3 regions of the Clostridium sp. M62/1 genome follow, and region 2 is predicted to be linked to each of the others. Evidence: riboswitches for the same ligand, from Rfam matches in the RefSeq annotation. Region 2 holds a riboswitch; each other region holds the start of a gene.
The links. Region 2 has a riboswitch for thiamine pyrophosphate ahead of thiC (phosphomethylpyrimidine synthase ThiC). Riboswitches for the same ligand answer to the same signal wherever they lie in the genome.
Positions count from the first base shown of each region.

Region 1: it holds a riboswitch for thiamine pyrophosphate, as region 2 does, so the genes downstream of both, thiW (energy coupling factor transporter S component ThiW) here and thiC (phosphomethylpyrimidine synthase ThiC) in region 2, are expected to answer to the same signal.
Region 3: it holds a riboswitch for thiamine pyrophosphate, as region 2 does, so the genes downstream of both, LK436_RS09175 (ABC transporter permease) here and thiC (phosphomethylpyrimidine synthase ThiC) in region 2, are expected to answer to the same signal.

Region 1 is NZ_CP085988.1:2,855,564-2,863,050, reverse strand. It holds gene feoB (ferrous iron transport protein B) at 1-39, shown strand, start outside; gene LK436_RS13430 (heavy-metal-associated domain-containing protein) at 125-502, shown strand; gene LK436_RS13425 (transcriptional repressor) at 554-787, shown strand; gene LK436_RS13420 (DUF6110 family protein) at 999-1,301, shown strand; gene LK436_RS13415 (heavy metal translocating P-type ATPase) at 1,309-3,390, shown strand; TPP riboswitch at 3,705-3,811, shown strand; gene thiW (energy coupling factor transporter S component ThiW) at 3,992-4,552, shown strand; gene thiM (hydroxyethylthiazole kinase) at 4,700-5,542, shown strand; gene thiE (thiamine phosphate synthase) at 5,523-6,182, shown strand; gene LK436_RS13395 (HAD family hydrolase) at 6,175-6,816, shown strand; gene LK436_RS13390 (thiamine-binding protein) at 6,844-7,146, shown strand; gene thiD (bifunctional hydroxymethylpyrimidine kinase/phosphomethylpyrimidine kinase) at 7,244-7,487, shown strand, end outside.
Region 2 is NZ_CP085988.1:3,862,563-3,870,049, forward strand. It holds gene LK436_RS17925 (helix-turn-helix domain-containing protein) at 1-488, opposite strand, end outside; gene dnaB (replicative DNA helicase) at 868-2,205, opposite strand; gene rplI (50S ribosomal protein L9) at 2,209-2,655, opposite strand; gene LK436_RS17940 (DHH family phosphoesterase) at 2,657-4,717, opposite strand; TPP riboswitch at 5,000-5,107, shown strand; gene thiC (phosphomethylpyrimidine synthase ThiC) at 5,271-6,620, shown strand; gene LK436_RS17950 (AAA family ATPase) at 6,835-7,455, opposite strand.
Region 3 is NZ_CP085988.1:1,953,349-1,960,835, forward strand. It holds gene LK436_RS09170 (ABC transporter substrate-binding protein) at 1-300, opposite strand, end outside; gene LK436_RS09175 (ABC transporter permease) at 401-1,162, opposite strand; TPP riboswitch at 1,244-1,348, opposite strand; gene LK436_RS09180 (desulfoferrodoxin family protein) at 1,618-1,998, shown strand; gene LK436_RS09185 (hypothetical protein) at 2,171-2,467, opposite strand; gene LK436_RS09190 (hypothetical protein) at 2,498-3,064, opposite strand; gene LK436_RS09195 (hypothetical protein) at 3,176-3,337, shown strand; gene LK436_RS09200 (FAD binding domain-containing protein) at 3,568-4,389, shown strand; gene LK436_RS09205 ((2Fe-2S)-binding protein) at 4,380-4,856, shown strand; gene LK436_RS09210 (xanthine dehydrogenase family protein molybdopterin-binding subunit) at 4,853-7,147, shown strand; gene LK436_RS09215 (nucleotidyltransferase family protein) at 7,152-7,487, shown strand, end outside.

The DNA.
Region 1 (7,487 bases), 1.0 Mb from region 2:
TTTGCTATGGAATATAGCTTACATTCTGTAAGATCATAAGAAACGTGAGTGAGAAACAGACGGCGGACAGAGGAGAGTTCCTTTGTCTGCCGTTTCCATTTGAAGAAAGGATGTAGTCTGCCATATGGAAAATTTAGTAGCGGTTCTTATTTTGGCCGTTTTGATCGGAGGAGCGTCTGCGTATCTGATCAGAGCAAAAAGAAATGGAGTAAAATGCGTCGGCTGCCCTGCAGGTGGAAGCTGTTCTGGTGGACGGAAGAAGAAAAGAAAAAAGCTGGCGGGACCGGTGATCGCCAGAAAAAATATTATAATTTCGGGGATGCACTGCGGCCATTGCGTACAAAGCGTAACCGATAGCCTGAACCAGATTGACGGAGTTTCTGCCAGGGTAGATCTTTCTAAAGGGTGTGCGGAAATATCCCTGGACCGGGAGGTGGGGGAAGATATTTTGACTGCTGCTGTGGAAAGAGCAGGATTTTCCGTCGAGTCTATTCAGAGTTGATTTTTTATAAATCTGATAAATCAAAAATGCGCCGCTTAGGAGAACATGGGGATGCTCAGCGAAAAAGAAACGATTATTAGAAAGCTGCGAGATAATGGCTGCCGCATTACCGAGCAGCGAAAGATGATTCTGGATGTTATCCTGGAAAGCAGATGTTCCAGCTGCAAGGAAATTTATGTCCAGGTAGAAAAGCTTGACAGGAATATTGGGATAGCAACGGTTTACCGCTTGGTAAAGGAACTGGAAAATATCGGGGTGCTGAGCAGGAAAATTGTCTATAAATAGAGAAAAGTGATAAGATTTATCAATAAGGGTAATTAGCGTTGACTATCTCAAAATTAATTTGTTATGCTGAAACATGAAAATAATATAAGCTTTATAGAAGGAAGGGATATGATTGTGAAGCAGCACAGATTTTGGGCATGGGCGGCAGTCTTTTGCTTTTTGATGGCATTCTATACAGGCTATAAACACAAGTAATCAGGAGGTACATAAGATGTTTAGTGATTCTGCTTTAAAAAAGATCGGCTGTTTCGTAGGGGGAGCCGTATTCGGGACTGTGGGTGTAAAGATTCTTTCCAGTAAGGATGCGAAAAAGGTATATACAAATTGTACGGCAGCCGCGCTGCGGGCGAAAGACTGCGTTATGAAAACCGCAGCGGCGGTACAGGAGAATGCGGAGGATATTCTTGCGGAGGCGCAGCAAATCAATGAGAAACGCGCGGAAGAGGAAGCGATGCAGGTAATGGAGGACGGGGTTCAGGAAGAGGGTGCGTCTGAACAGAAAGAAAACGAATAGATAAAAGATGAAATTTCTTATTAAGCATGAGATACAGGGCCGCCTCCGTATTCATGTCATGCGAAACCGTATGACATGTGAGGAGGCGGATGCTCTTTGCTGGGCTCTTGAAAAACAGAAAAATATCACAAAGGTCAAAGTATATGAACGCACCGCAGATGCTGTGATCTATTATACGGGGAACCGTAAAGAGCTGCTCTGTGAATTAAAAAAGTTTTGTTTAGAGAAGGCAGAAGCGCCGGATACGGTATTGTCAAGTTCCGGACGCACTTTAAATTCCGCATACAGAGAAAAGCTGATTGCAAAAGTACTGTTTCACTACGGGGGAAGGCTGATAATTCCGAATCCAGTAAGGAAAGTATGGATTGCCCTTAAAGCGATTCGGTATATTGGAAAGGGAATCCGGTGCCTGGAAAGGCGGAAAATAGAGGTTCCGGTTTTGGATGCAACGGCGATTGGCGTATCTGTACTGAGGGGAGATTTTAATACTGCCGGCTCCGTTATGTTTTTGCTGGGCGTCGGGGAACTGCTGGAGGAATGGACCCACAAAAAATCAGTAGGAGATCTGGCGCGCAGTATGTCTTTAAATATAAAGAAAGTCTGGCTGAAAAGAGATGAAGGGGAGATCCTTGTTCCTGCCTGCGATATTCTGCCGGGGGACAGAGTCGTTGTGCGCATGGGAAATGTAATTCCTTTTGACGGAGAGGTGGCTGCTGGAGAGGGGATGGTAAACCAGGCGTCTCTGACTGGGGAAGCTCTTCCGATACGAAGAACGGAGGGACAGTCCGTCTATGCCGGAACTGTTTTGGAGGAAGGGGAGCTGGAAATTCTGGTCAGGGCTGTGTCCGGCGCCACCAGGTTTGAGAAGATCGTGACAATGATCGAAGATTCGGAGAAACTGAAATCAGATCTGGAAAGCAAGGCGGAGCACCTGGCAGATCGTCTGGTGCCGTATACGCTGTTAGGAACAGGGCTTGTGGGACTTATTACCCGCAATGCGACGAAGGCGCTGTCGGTTCTTATGGTGGATTTTTCCTGCGCGCTGAAACTGGCCATGCCGATCGCCGTGCTTTCTGCCATACGGGAAGCGGGACAAAACGGTATTACTGTAAAGGGCGGGAAATACCTGGAGGCGGTAGCCGGGGCAGACACGATTGTATTTGATAAAACGGGCACGCTGACAAAGGCGCAGCCGACGGTAAAAGAAGTCGTTGTGTTTGGAGATTATCCAGAAGCGGAGGCGCTCAGGATCGCAGCCTGCTTAGAGGAGCATTTCCCTCATTCTATGGCAAAAGCCGTCGTGGATGCTGCAAAGAAAAGAAACCTGTGCCATGAGGAAATGCACTCCAAGGTAGAATATATTGTGGCTCATGGGATTTCTTCTTCTATAGGCGGAAAGAAAACCGTAATTGGAAGCAGGCATTTTGTCTTTGAAGACGAAAAATGCCGAATCCGTCCGGAATATCAAGAGCGGTTTGACATGCTGCCTGAAGAATACTCCCATTTGTTTCTTGCCATTAACGGAGAGCTGGTTGCAGTAATCTGTATTGAGGATCCGCTCAGAGAAGAAGCAGAGGAGATGGTAAGGCTCCTGAAAGCAGAAGGCATCTCCAAAGTTGTTATGATGACTGGCGACAGCGAGCGAACCGCAGCCTCGATCGCAAAGCGCGTGGGAGTGGATGAATATTATTCCGAGGTGCTTCCGGAGGATAAGGCGGGATTTGTCGAAAAAGAAAAAGCAGCAGGAAGAAAGGTCGTGATGATCGGCGACGGAATCAACGATTCGCCGGCGCTTTCAGCTGCAGATACGGGAATCGCTGTCAGCGATGGGGCAGAAATTGCCCGTGAGATTGCGGATATAACGATTGCCGCAGAAGATCTGCGGGAGATCGTAGTGCTGAAACGCCTGTCGAATGCTATGATGGATCGAATTCAGGAAAATTACAGAGGAATAGTTACCATCAATGCGGCCCTGATTGCGCTTGGCGTGGCGGGAGTTATCCAGCCTACGACTTCCGCGCTGCTGCATAATACGTCTACTTTAGCCATTAGCCTGAAGAGTATGGGAACTCTATTGCCGGAAAAATAATGAAGGAAGACAGAAGAACGGTTTTTCAGAGAAATCGTCTTTTGTCTTTTTTCTTTGAATGAAGATATGCACCGAGTGCTTCATCTAAGCGGAAGACATACCTGGCGGCTGTCTCCATTGAAGAAGCTGCTAAGGCCGGTAAATTCTAGTCTGGAAGCAGCTTAAGAGGGAGTGTTTACTTATAAATGAATAATGAAATGAAAAGGCCGCACTGGCTGGTTCAGTTTTGATGTAAACGAAAAGAAATGGGACAGATAAATGAAAGATCAGACAGAGGGCTTGCATTTTTAAGAATCCGGCGGTATAATAGGCACGATAAAAAACAGGGGAGCTTGTGGGCAGGCTGAGAGGAAGTAATCGAACTTCGACCCTTTAACCTGATGCGGATAATGCCGTCGTAGGAAGTCAAAGGGTGAGATTTTTTCGGGAGACGCTGCATCAGGCGTCTCTTTTTGTATGTCCTTTTGCAGCGCCGGGACTTTGCTCTGTAAGCAACCGAACCGCCGGGCGGAAAGGAGTGAATCCTTTCTGTCCTGATTCTGGAGAAAGCGGCGCTGTGACAGGCTGTTTTCTCTGTATTTCAAAGGAGAGAAGTAGAAAAATGAACAAGACAGTGAACCAAACAGTGAAGGAAAAAAACAGGGCAGCTGTTCAGCAGAGAACAGGAATGTCCCTTAGAACCAGAAAAATGGTCTTGACAGCCATGTTTGCGTGTCTGGCCTTTGTGCTGAATACCTTTGTCTATTTTCCGGCAATGGCTCCGTTTCAGCATTTTGTGGATGTGCTGGCGGCTGTATTTCTGGGTCCGTGGTACGGGTTTGTCAGTGCGCTTCTGTGCGGGCTGATGAGAATGATGTGCGGGCGGACTATCCAGGCAGTGGCAGGGGCTGTATTTGGGCCGATTCTGGGAGGACTTCTGTACAGAAAGACAAAAAATATTTATCTCGTGTTTGCAGGGGAGGTGGTGGGAACCGGATTCTGCGGAGCCATGGTATCCTACCCTCTTATGAAGCTGTTTTACGGACTGGATGCCCAGTCTCCCTTCTATTATATTCCATTCTACACGCCGGCAGCTGCTGTCGGAGCTGCCATGGGAATTGCAGTGCTTCTGCTTTTAAAGCGCGCCGGAGTATTCGGGCGGATGATGGATGCGATCGGATAGACAGTCAGCTTACATGCTGTACTGAAATCAGAAGCTGAGTAGGAATGAAGCTGAGTCGGAATGAAGCTGGGACAGGGCAGAAATGACGCCGGAAACGAGTCAGAACGGAGCCGAACAGGCAGAAAAGGAGTCGGAAAGGGACCGGGAATGGATCAGTTACAAGAGAGAATTTTAGAAGTGTTTTGCAGGACAAGGGAGCAGGGTCCGCTGGTGCAGTGCATCACAAATTTTGTCACGGTCAATGACTGTGCCAACGTGATACTGGCAGCGGGAGGCTCGCCGTCCATGGCCCACGATATACGGGAAGCGGCAGAGGCAGTGGAGGGAGCGGCAGCCCTTGTCTGCAATATGGGCGCGATTGAGAACATTGATGCGATGATTCTGGCAGGGCAGCGGGCCAATGCTCTGGGAAAGCCGGTGATTCTCGATCCGGTGGCAGCCGGCGGCACAGAGCTTCGCAGGAGAGAGTCCAGGCGGCTGCTTGAGGAAGTACATTTTTCAATTATACGGGGCAATGCCTCAGAGCTTCGCTATCTGGCCGGCAGGCAGGCTGCGGGAAGCGGGGTGGATGCAGGCGGAGCCGATCGAGTCACAGAGGAGAATCTTCTCAGGGCTGCAGAAGAGTTCAGGGAGCTTTCGAGAAGAACCGGGAGCGTAACGGCTGTATCCGGGGAAATCGATCTGATCTCTGACGGAAATCAGACAGCCGTCTTCCGTGGCGGATGTCCGGTGATGGCCAGGATTACAGGAAGCGGCTGTATGCAGACTGCGCTCCTGGGCGCATTTTCCGGTGCAGGGAGGGAGGACTCCTTTGCAGCTGCATGCGCCGGGGCGGCTGTCATGAACGTCTGCGGCGAGCTGGCAGACGAAAAAAGAAAACGAAACGGCACGGGAAATGCCACGTTTCGCACGGACTTAATTGATGCAGTATTTAATCTGACAGAAGAACAGTTAAAGGAAGGGATGCGGTATGAAATTTTCCAGGGATGAGATCAGAAGGGCGATGCTGCTCTATGCAGTGACGGATCGCTCCTGGCTGAGAGAAGGGGAGAGTCTGTCTGGTGTATGCAGGGAGGTTCTGAAGGGAGGAGCTACCTTTCTGCAGATCCGGGAGAAGGACTTGGATGAGGCTTCCTTTGAGGCTGAGGCCAGGGAGCTTAAGGAGCTCTGTGCAGAATACAGGGTTCCGTTTGTGGTGAATGACAGCGTGGAGATCGCTCTGAAAATTCAGGCAGACGGTGTTCATGTGGGGCAGTCAGATATAAAAGGGCGTGATATCCGCGCTATGATAGGCCCTGACCGGATTCTGGGGATTTCAGCCGGAACGCCTGAGGAGGCTGCCGTAGCAGAAAAGGTAGGGGCAGACTACATAGGCGTGGGAGCCGTGTTTGGAACCAGCACAAAGAAGGATGCGAGAAACCTGTCTGTGGACGCACTCCGGGAAATCCGGAATTCTGTTTCCATTCCCATTGTGGCAATCGGAGGTATTCAGCCGTCCAATCTGATGGAGCTTGCGGGAACGGGAGTGGACGGAGTGGCTGTGGTGTCAGCTATTTTCGCCGCAGAGCGGCCGGGAGAGGCCGCAGAGAATCTGAGAAAGCTGGCAGAGGAGATGGTAAGACATGGATAAGCAGTTTGCTGTGTTTGATCTGGACGGAACACTGGCAGATTCCATGGTCTGCTGGGCGGAGCTGGCCGGGGAATTCCTGAAAAAACGGGGGATCCATCCTGTTCCGGAGGGCATAGCCGATGAAATTAAAACGATGACAATGGCGGAGTCTGCGGCTCTGTTTGTCAGGACATTCGGCCTGGAGGATACGCCGGAGCAGGTGGCAGGCGAGATGAATGCCATGATAGAGGAGCATTACAGGAAGGATATTCCGCTGAAGGACGGAGCCGGTGAATATATCAGGCAGCTCGCCAGCCAGGGAGTCAGAATGTGCGTTGCATCTGCGACGGACAGACACCTTGTCAGCGACTGCCTGAAGCGGCTCGGTATTCTGCCGTATTTCGAGTTCCTCATTTCCTGCGAGGAGGTAGGCCGCGGAAAGGACAGCCCCAGGGTCTATGAGGAGGCCGCACGCCGGTTCGGTGCACAGCCCGGGGAGATCGCCGTTTATGAGGATGCACTGTTTGCTGCCAGAACAGCGAGACAGGCGGGATTCTACGTGGTCGGTGTATATGACAGGGGATCGAAGGATTTTGACCAGTTAAAGCAGATGGCTGACGAGGTGGTGCTTAGCTGGAGAGACTGCCTGGGATAGAAAAGAAAAAAGAGAGGAGAGAGTGGTATGAGCGCAAGCATTGCAATTCAGGTTCTGCCCAAGGTGGACAGTGACCAGGAGGTATGCCGGATTGTGGATCAGGTGATTGAATATATAAAAAGCACGGGACTCCACTGTGAAGTAGGCCCCTTTGAAACGACGATAGAGGGGGAGAGCTATGACGAACTGATGGATATTGTCAAGGAGTGCCAGCATGTGGCAGTCAGGGCCGGAGCGCCGAAGGTTTCAGCCTATGTAAAGATTGTGTACCGCCCCGATGGGGAGATCCTGACGATTGATCAGAAGATTGGAAAATACAGGGACGAATAGGAGTGCCGGGAGCCGGGAAAGGGCCGAAAGAAGCACCGGAAGGCCGAAACAGACACAGCGGTAAGCAGACGAAGCGCAGAGAGCGGGAGGAACAAAAGTGAAAACAGTACTTTCAATAGCAGGGAGCGATTCAAGCGGAGGAGCAGGAATCCAGGCAGACTTAAAGACCATGATTATGAACGGTGTCTATGGCATGAGCGCTGTGACGGCGCTAACGGCCCAGAATACCACAGGGGTGAGGGGGATACTGGAGAGCAGCCCGGAATTTCTGGGACAGCAGATCGACGCAGTCTTTGAGGATATCCGGCCGGATGCGGTAAAAATAGGTATGGTTCCCTCAA
Region 2 (7,487 bases):
ACCTGGGGCTCCTGCCGGTTTATGCCGGTTTCTGCTGCCAGCGTCACCTCTCCCTCGCCGTCTTTCTGGAGAGCCTGTCCATCCTGTCCGCCTGCAGCCGGAATCTCCTGCCCCTGTTTCCTGTACTCAGCCTGCCCGTCCATTGCAGCCTGTCCCCCTTCTTCCTGAATTTCTCCGCCCTGTGAAGCCCCCGCTTCCCTGAGCGCCGCCAGCACATCCTCCTCCAGCACTTCATTTGGAATGATCACCTTGCCGTCCGACTCCAGCGACTTAGCGAGAGCCGTCTTAATCGCCTTGAGCTGGTACCCCTTGTCCTTGAGCATTTTCACCTGCTTAAACAGACGGATATGAAACTCTGTATAAAAACGATGTCCCATCTCATTTCTGGGTATCTTAAGCTCCAGCTCATCCTCCCAGTATCTCAGCACATGCGCTTCCACATCCACCTTCCTGGAAGCGTCTGATATCAGATAATGTACCTCAGCCATGATTCAATCCTCTCCTTTGGTTCACAATATTTCGTAGCTTACTTATACTATATGCAAACCAAATTCCAATTATGTCAAAATAACCCTCAAAAATAACAGAATCTCCCTCGAAAAGCCTTATCCACAGTTCAGAAAAAATCTCACCCCTCCATCCACATCCCGCCTCCCCTTATCCCCCTCCTTTCCCCTGTAATTTCCTTCCTCCAGCAAAAAAACCAGTTTATTCGTAAACTTCACTCCAGCAAAAAAGCTAGTTCTTTCATAACTTCACTCCAACAAAAAAGCCAGTTTTTTCATTAACTTCACTCCAGCAAAAAAGCCAGTTTTTTCGTGACTTCGCTGGAACGAAAAAACTGGCTTTTTTGCCACCCCACCCTCTCTACCTCTCCTTCGCCAGATTCTCAAATTTCGTGAGCTCCGGTCTCCAGAGAAGATTCACGGTTCCGATGGGACCGTTTCTCTGCTTGGCAATGATTACCTCTGCAATATTCGGATTTTCTGTATCTTTGTGGTAATAGTCGTCCCTGTAGAGGAACATAACCATGTCCGCGTCCTGCTCGATGGCTCCCGACTCTCGAAGGTCAGACAGCATGGGCCTGTGATCCGGCCTCGTCTCGCAGGCGCGGGAGAGCTGGGACAGAGCGATGACCGGCGCATTCAGCTCCCTGGCAAGAGCCTTCAGGGAACGGGAAATCTCCGAGATCTCCTGCTGCCTGTTTTCCCCTCCCTTCCCGCTTCCGCTCATAAGCTGAAGGTAGTCGATAATTACGATGGACAGTCCGTGCTCCAGCTTCATTTTCCGGCACTTGGAGCGCAGCTCCATAATGGAAATTCCAGGCGTGTCGTCTATAATCAGCCTGGAGTTTCCGATCACGCCGATTCCCTCCACAACGGCATCCCAGTCTGAGTCGGACAGGGTTCCCGTCCTCAGCTTCTGGGAATCCACCCTGGACTCCATGGAGAGCATTCGGTTCACCAGCTGCTCCTTGGACATCTCCAGACTGAACACCATGCAGGGAAGATTTTTTCTCACTGCAATGTGATCCACCACATTCAGCACAAAGGCTGTCTTTCCCATGGACGGCCTGGCGGCGATCAGGATAAAATCGGAGGGCTGAAAGCCCGAGGTCCTGTAGTCCAGATCATGAAACCCGCTGGGAATCCCCGTGACCGAGCCCTGGTTTTTCGAGGCTGCCTCAATCTTTTCCAGCACGTTTAAGGCCACCTGGCGGATAGGCACGAAATCCCCGCTTCCCTTGCTCTGAAGCAGATCGAATACCGCCTTCTCCGTGTGAGCCAGAATATCATCCAGCTTGTCCTTCCCCGCATAGCAGGTATTGGCAATCTCCTCGTTTATTTTGATCAGTCTTCTCAGCACTGCCTTCTCACGCACAATATTGGCGTAGGACTTCACATTGACCGAGGTGGGGACTGTCGTCATAATATCTCTGACAAAATCCAGGCTGCTGATCTCCGGGGGAACATCCTTCTCCTTCAGGCGGTCCTGGAGCGTCACCAGATCCACCGGCTTTCCCTCGTTAAACAGCTCCACCATGGCCTCAAACATCACGCCATACTGATGCTGGTAAAAATCGGCGCCTGTGACAATCTCAGACGCCGAAATAATCGCTTCGCGGTCCATCAGCATGGAGCCGATGACGGACTGCTCCGCCTCTGTACTGTGAGGAAGCACGCGCTTAATCAGCGCTTCATCCATCTGTTAAGCCTCCGTCACCTTTACGCGCAGCGTGCCTGTTACCTCCTTGTGGAGCTTAACAGGAACCTCATGAGTTCCAAAGGTTTTCAGTGGTTCAGGAAGCACCAGCTTTTTCTTATCGATCTCTACCTTCAGCTGCTCGAAAACGGCCTTTGCAATTTCCTTTCCCGACACAGAGCCGAAGGCTCTTCCTCCCTCGCCGGCGCGGATCGATAAGGTTACGGACTTATCCTCCAGGAATTTGGCCATCTCCTTTGCGGCGGCCAGCTGCTCGGCGGCAATCTTAGCCTCGTTGGCCTTCTGCAGCTTCAGATCGTTTAAGTTTTTGGCCGTAGCCTCCACACCCAGGTTTTTCTTTAAGATAAAGTTTCTCGCATAGCCGTCATTTACCTTTACTACCTGTCCCTTCTTTCCCAGGGACTTCACATCCTCTAATAATACTACTTCCATTTTAAATTTCTCCTTTCTCTTTCATCTGCAGGAGCATCTCTTTCAGCCTCTCTCTGGCCTGCTCAAGTGTGGTATCCTTCAGCTGAGCACCGGCGATGGTCCTGTGTCCTCCGCCGCCCAGCTTCTCCATCATCACCTGCACATTGACCTCATCGATGGAACGGGCACTGAAAAAGATCGTATCTTTCACCTGCGTCATCACAAAGGACGCCTTGATTCCAATAATGTTTAAGAGCTCATTGGCCGCCTGGGCGCCGATCACAGTCGGGCTCTCAAGCCCCTCGGACGGGCACTCGGAGATGGCAAACTCTTTCTCAAAGATCTCAGCTCTTCTCACGGCCTCAGCCCTTGCGCGGTAATCCTCCACCCGGTCGCGGAACAGTTTTCTGACTCTCACCACATCCGCTCCGTTTCGCCTCAGGAAGGCCGCCGCCTCAAAGGTTCTGACTCCCGCCTGGTTCATAAAGTTGTTTGTATCAATGACGATACCCGCATACATGGCATCCGCCTCCACGGATTTCATCTTGATTCCGTCACCCACATACTGAAGAATCTCAGCCACCATCTCGCAGGCCGATGACGCATAGGGCTCCACGTAGGAGAGCACGGCATTTTCGATAATCTCGCTGCTCTGCCTGTGGTGATCAAGCACCATGATCGTCTTGACCAGCTTTAACAGCTCAGGCGCCTCGGTGATGCTGGGCCGGTTTACATCCACCACCACAAGCATGGTGTTTGCATCTGCCCGCTGGGCAGCCTCCTCGCCGGTCAGGAACAGATCCTCCGGGTAATCGGGATTGTCCTTAAACCGGTCCATCATGGGCCGCACAGAGGAATTGACGCTGTTAATGACAATATGAGCCTTCTTGTTGAAGGCAGCTGCAATTCTGTAGATACCGATAGTCGCTCCGAAGGAATCCGGATCCCCGATCCGGTGGCCCATGATTAAGAGCTTATCCTTGGTCTCCATCAGCTCTCTCATGGCGTGGGCCTTGACTCTGGCCTTCACACGGGTGGTCTTCTCCAGCTGCTGGGACTTGCCGCCGTAGTAGGTGATCTTCTCTCCATCCTTCACCACAGCCTGATCGCCGCCCCGTCCCAGGGCCATGTCGATGGCTGTCCTGGCATACTCATAATTTCTTATATAGGACTCCCCGTTCATTCCCATACCAATGCTCAGGGTGACAGCCATCTCATTTCCTATGTTGACTGTCTTGACCTCCTCGAGAAGGGAAAACCGCTCCTCCTCGATCTCCTTCGTATACTTCTGTTTAATGACAAAGAAGTATTTGTCCTTCTCCATCTTTTTCACGATGCCGTTCAGATTGGAGATATACTTGTTGATCTTTCTGTCAATGAGGGCCACCAGAAGGGAGCGGCGCACCTCCTCCACACTCTCCAGGGCCTCATCGTAGTTGTCCAGATAGATGAGTCCTGCCACCAGGTTCTGATCGGTGATGGCCTTCTTCAGAGTCAGGATCTCCGTTTCGTCAAACAGGTAAACAGCCCAGAGCACCTCCTCCTCGCCGTTGGACGGTGTATCCAGCTTAATGCCGTCTCTTTCATCCACACAGATATGGCGGATCTCCATGCGGTAAAAGCTGTCTCCATAGGTCACATGGATCGTGTCCTCCTTGTCAATCCCGTCCAGAGTCTCCCTTGTCAGCTCTGGGAACAGGCCGAAAAGAGTCCTGTTCTTTCTGTCGTCCCTGACAATATCGGAAAATCCCTCATTCATCCACAGCAGCAGGCCGTTCTCATCAGCCACCGCATAGGGAAATTCCATGTCAGCCAGCATGTTTTGCTGAAGTCTGGCATATTCGGCAGAAAAGTCCAGAAGCCCGCCGAGCAGCCGCTTTCTCTTATACAGATACAGCCAGGCGCAGAACACTGCATAGACGAGGGTAAAGCCCGTCATGACAATGCCGGCCTTTAAATCCACAAGGCCTATCACCACATTCGCCGCCATCAGAATCACCGCCATAAAAAGCGGCCACTGCAGATAGACCCGAAGCTGTCCCTGTATTCTGATATCCTCTTTCATTTCTCTCTCCTGTTTCATATCGAACATCTCCCCCCCTGAAGGGACAGCCGCCAAAATCCCCGGCGGCTGCCGTCTGTTCGTCCCTTTCGCGCACCTGCCGTATGTACCGGACGGTGCAGAATTGATAAATATAATTCGCCTATCGTATCAGATTATAGCATAAAGGGGGGCGTTCGTCTAGGCGGTACTCAGTGGGAATCAGCAGGCAAAAGCATAGACACCCGCCGCCCCTAAGCATGGAAGCTCTGCGCCTGACTGCAAAGAAAATATTTGACACCCCCGCCTCCGGGTGCTATACTTTCGCTGAAAAGAGGGAGCTCGTAGGCGGGCTGAGAGGAAGTAACCGAACTTCGACCTTTATAACCTGATTTGGGTAATGCCAACGTAGGGATCATAGATGTGACATTTGTTTTTACAGGGTTTTATTTTGATTCTTCTGTCATTCTCAGATCTGTACCTTTGGGTTCAGATCTTTTTCTTTTCAGAAGCTGTCTTATGCCGGCTTCCCTGACAGTATTTCCCCGTATCAGTTCAGCAGCCTCTTGTTCCCTCCCAGGAAAGGAGTTTTATCATGGAAAAAACACAGGTGCAATCAGGGATCACACCATCCTCGCGGCCCTATACCACCCAGATGGACGCCGCCAGAAAGGGAATTGTCACGAAAGAGATGAGGTGTGTGGCAGAAAAGGAACAGTTTGAACCGGAGGCTCTCAGAAAGCTGGTGGCAGAGGGAAAGGCTGTCATTCCGGCCAACCGTCTTCACACCTGCCTTAAACCAAACGGAATCGGCTCCATGCTGCGCACCAAAATCAATGTAAACCTGGGAACGTCCAGGGACTGCATGGATCTGGACATGGAGCTTTCAAAGGTAAACGACGCAGTGGCCCTGGGGGCAGAATCCATTATGGATCTGAGCTCCTTCGGCGACACCCGGAAATTCCGCAGAAAGCTCACAGCGGAATGTCCCGCCATCATCGGGACGGTCCCCATCTATGACGCGGTAGTCTATTACCACAAGCCCTTAAAGGAGATCACCACTGAGGAATGGCTGGACATTGTCCGGATGCATGCCCGCGACGGCGTGGATTTCCTGACAATCCATGTGGGAATCAACAAAAATACCGCAGGGCGCTTTAAAGACGCAAAGCGTCTGACCAACATCGTCTCCAGAGGAGGGTCCATTATCTTTGCCTGGATGGAGATGACCGGGCTTGAAAATCCATTCTATGAGCATTTTGATGAAATCCTCGACATCTGCCGGGAATACGATGTCACCTTAAGTCTCGGCGATGCCTGCCGGCCCGGCTGCCTTGCCGATGCCTCCGACATTTCTCAGATAGAGGAGCTTGTCACTCTGGGAGAGCTGACCAGACGCGCCTGGGAGAAAGATGTCCAGGTCATGATCGAGGGCCCCGGCCACATGCCCCTGGGTCAGATTGCAGCCAATATGAAAATTCAGCAGACCCTCTGCAAGGGCGCTCCCTTCTATGTGCTGGGGCCTCTTGTCACAGACATAGCCCCCGGCTACGACCACATTACGGCAGCTATCGGCGGCGCCATAGCAGCGGCAGCCGGCGCTTCCTTCCTCTGCTATGTGACCCCTGCAGAGCATCTTCGCCTTCCTGACAGGGACGACGTAAAAGAGGGCATCATCGCCTCGCGCATTGCAGCCCATGCAGCCGACATCGCAAAGGGCATACCCGGTGCCGAGGACTGGGACAGAAAAATGAGCACCGCCAGAAAGCAGCTGGACTGGGAAGAAATGTTTCGCCTCTCCATTGATCCCGAGAAGGCCAGACGCTACCGTGCAGCCGCCAGGCCGGAAAAGGAGGATACCTGCTCCATGTGCGGAAATTTCTGCGCCGTCAAAAACATGAACCGGATTCTCGACGGGGAGATTGTCTCCATCTTTGATGAATAAAAAAGCGCCCTGAGTGTGAAAGGCTGCCGCCCAAACCAGGCGCAGCCTTTTCTCAGGACGCATTTTATTTTTCAAAAACAGGCAGGGCTCCCTGCAGAGCCCTGCCTGTCTTTACGTTTCACTATTTCGCATTCTGCGGCGGAATTCAGCTTCCGGCTTTCAGCAGCACAGTCTGAAACCGGTATGCACAGGGATAATGGCCCTTTTACAGCCGTTATCCCCGCTTTGCAGCGTCGCAGATCAGCTGTACGCAGGAATCAATTCCCAGCGCGCCGCTGTTCAGCATCAGATCGTAATTCTCCCTGCGACCCCACTTCTGGTTTGTAAAGGTTTCGTAGTGAATCCGCCTCTTCTTGTCCGTCTGATGCATGAATTCGTCGATGTACTCCTCAATCTCGCCGTACTCAGCCAGTGCCCTCTGGCGTCTGATCTCCCTGTCGCAGTAGATAAAGACCTTCAGCACATCGTCCCGATCCTTCAAAATGTAGTCTGCACAGCGCCCTACAAACACACAGGGGCTTCTCCTGGCCGCATCCTCAATGATTTTTTTCTGGGCAATAAAAATCTGCTCCGTCAGCGGAAGCTCTTCAGGCTTGGGTGTTCTCGGATAGGCAATCCCGTATAAACTTCCCATGGCAAAGTTATAGAGCAGGCTGTTTGTCACCCTCTGCTCCTTGTCAGCAATCAGTTCCGGCGAAAATCCAATTTCCTTGGCGGCCAGATCAATCAGTTTCTTGTCATAGAACTCCATTCCCAGATTTTTGGCCACCATCTGCCCAACCTGGCGTCCTCCGCTTCCATATTCACGGCTGATCGTAACAATCCTTTTACTCATAATACAGGCCTCCTCTCACGGCTGAAAGCTTT
Region 3 (7,487 bases), 1.9 Mb from region 2:
TGCGATGGTTACATTCAGACCTTCTTCAGCATAATAGCCCTGATCCAGAGCCACGTACATTCCGGTATGGTTGGTATTGGCCACATAGTCCAGGATGACGGTGACATCCTCGAGAGCTTCTGAGGTGCTGCCGCTTTCTGAGGGGGCGCCTGTCTGCTCTGATGATGGAGCCTGCAGGGAGGATTCCGTGCCGTCACCTTTGGATTCGCCTTCAGAAGCGGAGCCTGCGCCGGAGCAGGCAGTGAGAGATGCGGCCATGAGGGCCGCCAGAGTGAGAGCTGTCAGCTGTTTCTTTTTCATAATGTTCATTCTCCTTCATTCAGTAAGTATTTATTAAAAATATGGGACAGGGCGCTTAGACTGTCAAAGAAGTCCGGCAGCCGGATACTTTTTATTTTCCCTATTTTTCAGTTCCCTTCTGTCCCATGTAAGGGGCAGCCGTTTTCTGGATAAGCCAGATAGCCAGATTCATACACAGGCTGAGAAAAACGATGACCAGGACGCAGGCAAAGACCTTGTCCAGCATGTAGCCGTTTTTAACACGCAGCAGATAGTAGCCAAGACCCTTCTGCGCTCCGATCCACTCGCCGACCACAGCTCCGCTGATGCTGTACGTGGCGGCTACCTTCAGGCCGGACAGGAGAGAAGGAATGGCGGCAGGGATTTTTACCAGACGGTAGGCCTCCCACTTTCCTGCTCCGAAGGAGCGGACAAGGTACATGTACTCCGGATCCAGCTGAGCCATCCCGTCGGTGAAGCTGACAGCCACAGGAAAGAAGCACATCAGCACAACGGTCAGGATTTTTGGCGCCAGGCCGAAACCGAGATAGATAATGAGGATGGGCGAAAGCACAATCATGGGAACCGTCTGCGTCACCACCAAGATTGGGTAGACACACCGGCGCACCGGAGCGAAGGCGTCCATGAGAATGCCCAGCAGCACAGCAAGTACCAGAGAGATTCCCATTCCGAGCAGGGCCTCAGAGACGGTTACAAGACCGTGGCTAAAAAGGACCGAGCGATCCGCTGCCAGCGCCAGAACCACCTTTGCAGGGGAGGGGAGCACATAGAGAGGGATTTTAAAAAGATCCACGGCAAGCTCCCAGAGGATGAGAACTGCGGCCAGCGCGAGAACAGGCGCGGCGCGTTTTGCATATTTCATATGAAAGAGCTCCTTTCAGCAAAGCAGGGAAAGAGAGACAAGGAGGGAAAGAAAAAAGCCCGGCCGGATAACGGCAGGGCTTCAGAATCGTTCGTATTTCCCTACGTTGGCATTATCCACATCAGGTTATAGGTCGAAATTCACAATTTCCTCTCAGCCTGTCTACAAGCTCCCTGTTTTTATGGCATTCATTCAAAACATTCTGATTTTAGCATAACCTGGCAGGTTTGTAAAGAATGAAGGGGAAAAGTGCTCAAAATGAGGAAGGCAGAGCAGCCCGGCTCGCCCGGAGGATAAAGAAAAGCACAGAAATGGAACGGGGCATCCGCTTTTGCGGAGCCGGTATGGGCGAACGAATATGGAAAAATCAGAAAGATGTCAGATAACACTTGATTTTTAAACACTAATAAAGTATAATAGGAATCAATATTAAAATCATTAAGGAGGCGTGCAAAATGGCATTAAAATTTTATGTCTGTAAGCATTGTGGAAATATCGTAACTTATGTAAAGAATGCGGGCGTACCGGTTATGTGCTGCGGAGAGAAGATGAGCGAGATTGTTCCGGGAACCAGCGACGGAGCTCATGAGAAGCATGTGCCTGCTGTTTCAGTGGAGGGACAGAAGGTTACTGTTAAGGTAGGAGAGGTTGAGCACCCGATGCTGGAGGCTCACTGGATCCAGTGGATTGCTCTCGAGACAAAGCAGGGCAGCCAGATCAAATATCTGAATCCGGGAGAGAAGCCGGAGGCAGAGTTTGTTCTCAGCGAAGGAGACGAGGCAGTGGCTGCATACGAGTACTGCAACCTTCACGGACTCTGGAAGAAGGAAATCTAAGTCTGTGCTCTGTGACGCAGGCTGATTGCCGGGGATAGAGAAAGCGGCGGTGCGCATTCTGGAATATCAGATGCGGCCGCCGTTTTTATATAACAGGAAACTTCGTTTTTTCACAGAAAATTCTGCCGGCTTACCTGTGAAGCGAAAGGATTTGCCGGCAGGGATATTTTCTCTACCCTTTTTTCGGCCTGCCCTGTTTCCCGGCGCCTAAGCGCCTGGACAGACTTCGCAGCATTTCCACCCGCTTTTTTTCTGCGGGGTTCATCTTTGCTGTCATGATAGACACAAGGAGATCCGTTTCGTCGTCGCTGAAATGATACTGGCTGCTGCCTGCCGCCATGCTCATGAAAAGGGGCATCAGCTTGTCTTTGGGAGTGCGCTCCACGGTTTCGGCCAGGTTTGACAGGTATTTTACTTTTTCCGGATCCATTGTTTTCAGTCTGGGATCCTGTTTCCAGGCAGTGTTCATAATTTCAATCCTTTCTGTGGCTGTGCGAGCTCAGGACAAGCTCTGCATGGTCTGCATGAGAAGCTGGGCCGTTTCCAGGCGGGACTGCTGCTCCGGCGGCAGCATGTTTTTCAGCTGTTCGATAGGAAAGTGGCCGGTATCCCGCCTTCCCGCCTCTTCTGCGCGGCTTCTGGCTGTGGGGCCGGAGGAGTCGGCGGAGGATTCTGCAGTACCGCCGCTGTGCTCTGGGGAGACAGGGCGGATGGTTTCAGGCGCGGACTCGCGGTAAGACTGGTAAAGCCTGGAGCCCTGAAGAAAATTGGCCACCAGATCGATAAATTCCTGTTCCTGCGGCGTGCCGTAGGGCTTCATGGCATTTAACATGTCAATGGGAGAGGACGGCTCATCCTCCTCGAGAGAGCAGATTCCGACCATTCCGTCTTCTGTCTCCTGAAACAGCCGTACTGTGCGCTCCAGCTCGCTGATTTTTACCATCAGGGAGAAAAAGCGCTGCTCCGGGACATGTATGTACGGAAGGGCGGCTTTGATCATCTGAAGATGGGGGGACGCTGTCAGATAATCGAGATCCGTCATTTTTAAATCAGGTTCACTTTTCATGGGGTTTTTACCTCCTTTTCCTTGCCTTAATATATGCGCTGTCATGCCAAAACATGATACACAGCCTGTATCAGTACTGCATATGATAGAGATATGGGAGGTTGAAACAATATGGGAATCCGTTTAATTATAGAAGGAAATGCTGCATATGAGATTGACGAGGACTGTATGGCCTGCCAGAACCGCTCGAAGGAAAAGGGAGTGGTGAAAGGCACAGAGAAAAGGGAGACCAGGGGACGGAAGGTACGTGGAACCGGAAAAAGGGATAACTGATTTTTGCCAGAGACAGCAGAGGGCTGCGGGGGAGGTGCAGAAGACAATTTTCGCGGAAGAGAATGACTTTTTCAGATTGTTCTCTTCCGCAATCTGTGTTAAAATATGCCTGCTATAGACACGGCATACAGGCCGGACATGCCCTGAAGATGAAAGAGAAGAGAGATGGGCGTGACAGACTGCAAATAGACGGACAGAATGAAAAATGAAAAATACGAGGAGGATAAGGCGTGATTCATTACACGAATTTTGTCATGGCGGGGAGCCTGGATGAGGCCTATGAACTGAATAAGAAGAAATCCTCTGTTATCTGCGGCGGCTTTTGCTGGCTCAGACTTCAGAACAGGACAATCCAGACGCTGATCGATTTGAGCGGGCTGGGACTTGAGAAGATAGAGGAGACAAAAGAGCAGTTTGAGATAGGATGCATGGCCACCCTGAGAAGCCTGGAAACGCACGAAGGGCTGAACCGCTGGGCAGGCGGGGCCTTCGCAGACAGCGTGCGTCACATTGTGGGAACCCAGTTCAGAAACTGCGCGACTGTGGGCGGGAGTATCTATGGAAGGTTTGGCTTCTCCGATGTGCTCACCCTGTTTCTGGCCCTGGACGCCCAGGTGAAGCTTTATAAGGCCGGGGTGATGCCGCTCAGGGATTTTCTGGACAGAAAAGAAGACGGGGATATTCTCGTTTCCGTGCTGGTGAGGAAGGGACAGGCCCGAATATCCTATGAGAGCATGAGAAATGAAGCTGTGGATTTCCCGGTACTGACAGCGGCAGTCTGCGAGAGAGGGGATAAAACGACAGTTTCCATCGGAGCAAGGCCGGCCCGGGCGGCTGCCGTAACGGTGGAAAACGGATATTTTGCAGAGAACGTGGCGGACCGGAAAGCGGCGGCGGAGAAGCTGATCGAGTCCCTGCGCTTCGGCACGAACATGAGGGCCAGCGCCCAGTACAGGAAATATTTGGCCGGTGTTCTCCTGATGCGCTGTCTTGACAGGATTGACAGGGAGAGATCTCTGGAGAGGAAGGGAGGAAATGAAACGTGGAATTAAAATGTATTATAAACGGACAGGCTGTGGCCGCTGAAGCCAGAGCAGACATGACGCTTCTCGATTTCCTCCGGGCCAGAGGCTATAAAAGCGTAAAATGCGGATGCGAGACAACGAACTGCGGGCTCTGTACTGTATGGCTGGATGGAAAGCCGGTGCTCTCCTGCGCGGTTCCCGCCATGCGCGTCCAGGGCCGAGAGGTGACCACCCTGGAGGGACTGAAGGAGGAGGCAGAGGAGTTCGGGCGCTTCCTGGGAGAACAGGGAGCGGAACAGTGCGGCTTCTGTTCTCCTGGTTTTATTATGAATGTGCTTGCCATGGAAAGAGAGCTGCCCGGCACCCCGTCCTCTGAGGAGATCCGGGAATATCTGGCAGGCAATCTGTGCCGCTGCACGGGATATGCAGGCCAGATGAGAGCCATCCGAAACTGGCTGGCCTGCAGAAGACAGAAGGAGGGTGAGAACGCATGAAGGCCCCAAATACAAACTATGTAAACCGCCCGGTGATGAAAAAGGATGCCATGGCTCTTGTGACAGGGCGCGCCGTCTATACAGACGACATTGCGCCGTCAGACTGCCTGGTGGTGAAGGCCCTCAGGAGCCCTCACGCCCACGCTCTTGTGAAAAATATAGACACAGAGAAGGCAAAAAAGGTTCCCGGCATCGCCTGCGTGCTGACCTGGGAGGACTCCCCCAGATGCCGTTTTACCCAGGCAGGTCAGACCTACCCTGAGCCAAGCCCCTATGACCGGTATATTATCGACAGGAGGGTGCGCTTTGTGGGCGATGTGGCTGCTGTCGTGGCAGGGGAGACAGAGGAGGCAGTGGACAGAGCCCTGAAGCTGATCAAGACCGAGTATGAGGTGCTGACGCCTGTTCTGGACTTCAGAACAGCCAAGGACAATCCGGTGTTAGTTCATCCGGAAGAGGACTGGAAGGCCCTCTGTCCGGTGGGAGCGGACAACCAGAGAAACCTCTGCGCCAGCGGCGGCGAGGAGGAGGGCGATGTGGATGCCGTGCTGGCAGACTGCGATCTGGTGCTTGAGAGAACCTACCACACCAAGGCCAACAACCAGACCATGATGGAAACCTTCCGAACCTTCACCTACATGGACGCTTTCGGCCGCTTAAATGTGGTTTCGTCCACACAGGTGCCCTTCCACATCAGACGAATCCTGGCAACGGCCCTGGGAATTGACAAGTCCAGAGTGAGGGTGGTGAAGCCGAGAATCGGAGGAGGCTTCGGAGCCAAGCAGACAGGAGTGTCAGAGATCTATCCGGCTCTTGTCACCATGAAAACAGGACGGCCTGCAAAGATGATTTATTCCCGCTATGAATCCATGATCGCAGCCTCACCCAGACACGAGATGGAGGTGCGGGTGAAGATGGGACTCAATAAGGACGGCCTGGTGCGGGCCATTGACGTCTACACCCTGTCCAATACGGGAGCCTATGGAGAGCACGGCCCCACAACGGTAGGCCTTTCCGGTCACAAGTCAATCCCCATCTACACGCCGGAGGCCTTCCGGTTCCGGTATGATGTGGTGTACACCAACTTCCAGGCGTCCGGCGCCTACAGAGGCTACGGAGCGACCCAAGGACTTTTTGCCGTGGAGTCAGCCCTCAACGAGGCGGCTGGAATTCTGGGGATCGATCCCCTTGAGATCCGCCGGATGAACTTTGTGAGGGAAGGCCAGAGGATGCCGGCCTACTACAATGAGCTCCTTGAGAGCTGTCATGTGGAGCAGTGCATGAACCGGGCTGCCCAGATGATTGGCTGGAAAGACAAATACCCAAGGCGAGATATGGGCAATGGAAAAGTCAGGGGAGTGGGCGTGGGAATCGCCATGCAGGGCTCCGGAATCTCCGGTGTGGACGTGGGAAGTGTTACCATCCGCCTGGCGGACAGCGGCCATTACAACATGCTGATCGGAGCCACGGACATGGGAACCGGATGTGACACGATCCTAGCCCAGATGGCTGCGGACTGTCTGGAATGCGAGGTGGATCAGATCGTCGTGTACGGTGTTGACACGGACAACTCCCCCTATGATTCCGGCTCCTACGCTTCCAGCACTACCTATATTACGGGTATGGCCACGGTAAAGGCCTGCGGGGAACTCAGGGATAAGATTGTACGGCTGGGGGCCCAGATGCTGGAAGCAGAAGAGGCGGACGCAGACTTTGACGGCTCTTTCGTCTATCTTTTAGGGGATGAGGAAAAGCGTGTCTCCCTGGCAGATATTGCCGCGAAGAGCATGTGCGGAAACGATCTGTCCCTGGAGGCCTCAGCTTCTCACTCCTCACCGAAGTCACCGCCTCCCTTTATGTGCGGAATGGCCGAGGTGGAGGTAGATCTGGAGACGGGACAGATCGATGTGATTAACTACAAGGCTGCCGTGGACTGCGGAACGGTTATCAACCCGGCACTTGCGCGGGTACAGGCGGAGGGCGGCATTGTCCAGGGAATCGGAATGACCCTCTACGAGGATATTAACTACTCGGAGAAGGGAAAACTCAAAGAAAATTCCTTTATGCAGTACAAGATACCGGCCAGGGTGGAGATCCCTGATCTGGAGGTGGAGTTTGAGTCCAGCTACGAGCCCACTGGTCCCTTTGGCGCCAAGTCCATCGGAGAGGTGGTTATCAACACCCCGCTTCCGGCTATCGCCCACGCTGTCTACAATGCAACAGGACTCTGGTTCCACGAGCTTCCGATCACGCCGGAAAAGGTAATCCGCGGTCTCGGAAAGCTCAAATAGGGCCGTGATCTACCACATTCTGCTGGCCTCCGGGCTGTCCAGGCGGTTTGGAGGCAATAAGCTCCTGTATCCGGTGGACGGAATTCCCATGTATCTTCGCGCCCTCCGGTGTGCGGTTTTCGTAAGGCGCAGGCTGGGAACGAGAATCATTTTCGTGACTTCCAGCCGGGAGCTGGCAAAAAGAGCTGTCATGGAGGCCGCGAAGGCAGAAGGGGAAGGGCATACAGGGAGGAACCAGACAGAGGAACCGGCCGGTGAGTATTGGCCCTCCGCAGGGATTCAGGCTGTGCTCAATGACAGACCCGAGGAGGGGATCTCCCGCTCCATCCGTCTGGGAATC